2 regions of the Cupriavidus sp. 30B13 genome follow, and region 1 is predicted to be linked to the other one. Evidence: riboswitches for the same ligand, from Rfam matches in the RefSeq annotation. Region 1 holds a riboswitch; the other holds the start of a gene.
What was found. Region 1 has a riboswitch for cobalamin ahead of ACKI2N_RS25665 (TonB-dependent receptor). Riboswitches for the same ligand answer to the same signal wherever they lie in the genome.
Positions count from the first base shown of each region.

Region 2: linked by a shared signal. The riboswitch ahead of ACKI2N_RS15065 (TonB-dependent receptor plug domain-containing protein) and the one ahead of ACKI2N_RS25665 (TonB-dependent receptor) in region 1 are both predicted to bind cobalamin.

Region 1 covers NZ_CP188224.1:1,475,124-1,477,321, reverse strand. Annotated here, with positions in the region: gene ACKI2N_RS25670 (methyl-accepting chemotaxis protein) at 1-486, opposite strand, end outside; cobalamin riboswitch at 850-1,109, shown strand; gene ACKI2N_RS25665 (TonB-dependent receptor) at 1,232-2,198, shown strand, end outside.
Region 2 covers NZ_CP188223.1:3,275,816-3,278,013, reverse strand. Annotated here, with positions in the region: gene ACKI2N_RS15075 (cell division protein ZapA) at 1-61, opposite strand, end outside; gene ACKI2N_RS15070 (hypothetical protein) at 58-411, opposite strand; cobalamin riboswitch at 630-876, shown strand; gene ACKI2N_RS15065 (TonB-dependent receptor plug domain-containing protein) at 959-2,198, shown strand, end outside.

The DNA.
Region 1 (2,198 bases):
GGCCACGTAGCCGATCTTGGGACTGGGCTGGTCGCTGCCCGGCTTGGGCCACCAGTAGTCCAGGTGCCCGGCGCCTTCCGGCGAGGCGCCGCGCGCCGCGATCTCGACGTAGAGCGGCAGGCCCTTCGCGTCCTTGAAATCGATCATGTTCTTGCCATTGAGCTTGGCATTGATCGGATGCATCACCAGCACCGAATCCGCGCCCACGATGGTGATGTAGCCATCCTTGCCGTAGCGCTGCGCGGCGATGCGGGCCGTGGCCTGGGCCTTGGCCTCGTCTTCGCTCATCTTGCCCTGGCGCGCCAGTTCCGCGTAGTCCCGGATCAGCGACAGCGACATGTCGACCACGTTGGCCAGTTCGCCGCGGCGGTCGGCCATCTGCAACTGCCGGGTCTGGAAGGCGTGCATCACGGTCAGCAGGAGCAGGCCGAGCCAGGCCAGCACGAGAGGAATCCACAGCTTTTTTCGCAGGGTCAGATGGTTCATGACAGGGTTCGCTTTATCGAGGCATATGCCGGCAATGCAAAAGGCACGCGGCTTCCCGGATATCGGAGCCCGCCTCCCCTTCTTTAGCGGTACGCGCGGCTTCTCCGCACGAAGCCCGCGGCTCCTCGTAAAAATGCCGCATGAAGCACCGATATCGCAGCAGGATTCTTCACCTTGGTGCAGCCACACCGGGTCAATGCGCTGCGGCGGCGCACGTCCGGCATGTCGTCTGCCATGTCGTCTGGCATGTCCGTCTGCCATCTCCGTCTGTGGCGCATTGGCACACTCGCGGACAAGCCGCCTTTCAATATTTGTTTAAATCCCGTTACAATCCGCCTCGCACCCCCGTTGCTTATGCAATTGGGTTGCAACTGGTTCGAAGGTGCCTCCGTTCGCCGCGCGCGGCGGGGGTTAAACGGGAAACAGGTGCGCCGCCGCCATGCCGCGGCAAGTCCTGTGCTGCCCCCGCAACGGTCAGCAGGTAGAAAGGTGTCACGCCGCGCCTCACAAGCAGCGGCAGCCACTGCGCGTCGAACGCGCGGGAAGGCGGCACCCTGGACGCGCCCCTGGCGGCAATGCGTCCCCCTGCGAGCCCGGATACCGGCCTGCGATCCATCACCGGGGCTGCGGACGGGCGGCCAGGCGTGAGGCTGCCGGGCAAGCGCCCGGCGCCGGCGCGCGCGCGTCCGCGGCTTGTTCGTTCATTGCCGCGGGCGGGGTCGCCCGCGGCCACGATGGAAACACGATGTCCGCGCGCCTTCGTTTTGCCCGCACCGTCTTGCCCGGCCCTGCCCGGCTCCGCTTCACTCCCACCCGCCGCGCGCTGGCCCGCCAATGCGCGCTGGCGCTGTCGCTCGGCGCCCTGGCCGGCGCCGGCGCGGATGCCGCCCGCGCCGCCGACGACACGGACGCTCCCGGCCGCGCGCAGGCGCGGAAAGACACCGCGATATTGCCGCCGGTGGTCGTCAGCGGCGCCGCCACGCCGCCGGGCCTGTCGCTGTCGGAACCGGCCAGCACCGGCAGCCGCCTGGGCCTGACGCCGCTGGAGACCCCGGCCAGCATCGAAGTGCTGCCCGGCGAGGTGATCCGCGAGCGCGGCGACCTGACCGTGAGCGACGCGGTATCGCGCGCCACCGGCATCACCGCCGGCGGCGCGCCCGGCAACGGCGGCACCGCGCTCGCCGCGCGCGGCTTCTCGGGCCAGGGCTCGGTCATGCAACTGTACGACGGCACGCGCCTCTACGTGGCGGCCGGCACGGTGACCTTCCCGTTCGATACGTGGTCGGTCGAGCGCATCGAAGTGCTGCGCGGCGCGGCCTCCGTGATGTACGGCGAGGGCGCCATCGGCGGCGTGGTCAACGTGATCCCGAAGAAGCCGCTGCGCGGCCCCATCGCCAACGAACTGCAGCTCACCGGGGGCACGCAGCGCACCGCGCGCGCGGCTTTCGACAGCGGCGGCGCGGTCAACGAGAACCTGTCCTACCGTTTCAACGTCAACTACGGCCGCTCGGCCGGCTGGGTGGACCGCGGCGAATCGCGCGACGTCGACGTGTCCGCCGCGGTGCGGCTCGACGTGTCGCCGGAATTCAACCTCACGCTGTCCTACGACGACGGCGACCAGCATCCGATGCGCTACCTCGGCACGCCGCTGGTCAACGGCAGCCTGGACACCTCGCTGCGCACGAAGAACTACAACGTGGGCGACAGCACCA
Region 2 (2,198 bases), on a different replicon from region 1:
GCGCGATGGCAAAGCGGTAGGACTGGCCCGCGATGCTGACTTCGACTTGCTTGTTGCTCATGCGTTTTCTCCGGGTGCCTTGACATGGGCGCTGTCGGCGGTGCGGGCGCCCTGGGCGCTCGCGGCGCGGCCAGCCGTGTCGCCCTCGCCCAGCAGGTCGAGCTGGCGCGCGTCGCTTGCGGTGGGGAGCTTGTCGAGGATCGACTGGATGCGCAGCTGCGCTTCCTCGATCTTGATATTGAGCAACTCGCGGTCGGCCGCCATGGCCTCGCGGTCGCCGCGCAGCTGGCTGGCTTCGGCCTGCAGGCGTTCGATCTCCTCGCGCAGGCGCTGGTTCTCCGCTGCCAGGGTATCGGCGTGGTGCAGCACGCGCCCGATCTTGGCGGCGAGTTGTTCGAGTTCTGTGAGCATAGAGCCTGTCATATCTAGGGTCTCGGGTTCTGGGATTTTAGCCCAAGCGCTCCGCGCGCAGACGTGAAAGCAGCCCGGTGTGACCGGGCCAGCGCGCCGAAGTTGCATGCAACGTCGCCCAACCGGCGCCGCTGCGGCGCTTTTTTGCCTGCTTCCACGCGTTTTGGCGCGGCGCCGGGGTACTTGCGGGCGTCATTGACGCTCGCCGTGAAACTGCCTACACTCGCGCACGTTCCAGGTGCTCGCAATCCTGTTCACTACAGGGTTGCAGTTCAACGGGAAACAGGGAGCCAGCCGCCGCCGCCAGGGCGCGTGCCGGGCCAACCTGTGCTGCCCCCGCAACGGTAAGCGACCGCGATCGGAAGCATCGCAAGGCCGACCCATCAGCCACTGGACCGCAAGGTCCGGGAAGGCGGTCGGACTGGTGTCGCCAGCCCGGATACCGGCCTGGACGAGAGTGCGCCGCCTTCCACCGGATGCGTGGCGCGCTTCGTCGCCAGACGGTCCGCGGGGGAACGGACCAGGCTGCTCTCTCCCTCTTCGCATCATGCGCTCATCGTCTTCCCGGCCGAGCCGACCGGCATTGCCGGCGTTCCGCCAGTCTGCTCCTGTTTCCGCTTCCGTTTCCGCGCGCGCTCCCGTTTCCGTCTTGCGGTCGTGGTCCGCCGGCCTGCTCGCCCTGCTCGCCGCCGGCGCGCACGGCCTTGCCCATGCGCAGCCGGCGCCCGAAGCCGAGCCCGCACCGGCCTCCGCGCCACAGCCGGCCGCCCCGGCCGCGGCTGCGCAACCCGCCGCGGCGCAGCTCGACCCCGTGGTGGTGACCGCCACCCGCACCGCGCAGGCGCTGACCGAGGCGCTGCCGCACACCACCGTGGTGACGCAGCAGGACATCGTCAACTCGCAGGCGCCCGACCTGCGCACGCTGCTGCGCTCGCAGGCCGGCGTGGAGTTCGCCGCCAACGGCGGCATGGGCGCCAATACCACGCTGTTCATGCGCGGCGCCAACGGCAACCAGACCCTGATCCTGATCGACGGCGTGCGCGTCTCGTCGGCCAGCAGCGGCACGGCGCAGCTGGCCAACATCCTGCCCGACCAGATCGACCACATCGAAGTGGTGCGCGGCAACGTGTCGGCGCTCTACGGCTCGGACGCGATCGGCGGCGTGGTGCAGATCTTCACCAAGACCGGCGCGGGCCAGCCGCCCACCGCCAACGCGCAGATCGAGTACGGCAGCAACAATACGCGCCAGGCCACGGTGGGCTACGGCGGCCAGGTCGGCGACACCTCGTTCAACGTCACCGGCTCGGTCTTCAAGACCGACGGCTTCTCCGCCGTCAACACCCAGCAGCAGCCCAAGGCCAACCCCAACGACAATCCCTACGACAACAAGAGCATCTCGGGCCAGGTCAAGCACCGCTTCACCAGCGACTGGGACGCGGGCGTCACGGCCTACTACTCCAAGAGCAAGCTGTCCTACGACAGCACCTCGGGCAAGCCCACCGACGTCTGGTGGATGAACAGCGAGCTCTACACGGTATCGGGTTTCGTTAACGGCAAGCTGGGCCGGGACTGGAGCACGCATTTCAAGGTGGCGCAGAGCGAAGACCGCAGCACCACCACCAGGAACGGCCTGTTCGACAGCCGCTTCAACACGCGCAACCGCCAATACACCTGGCAGAACGAATACGCGCTGGCGCCCGCCCACACGCTGCTGTTCGGCGCCGAGTACGCGCAGCAGGAGCTGGATTCCAGTTCGTACACCACGCCGGTGCGCAATATCGCCTCGG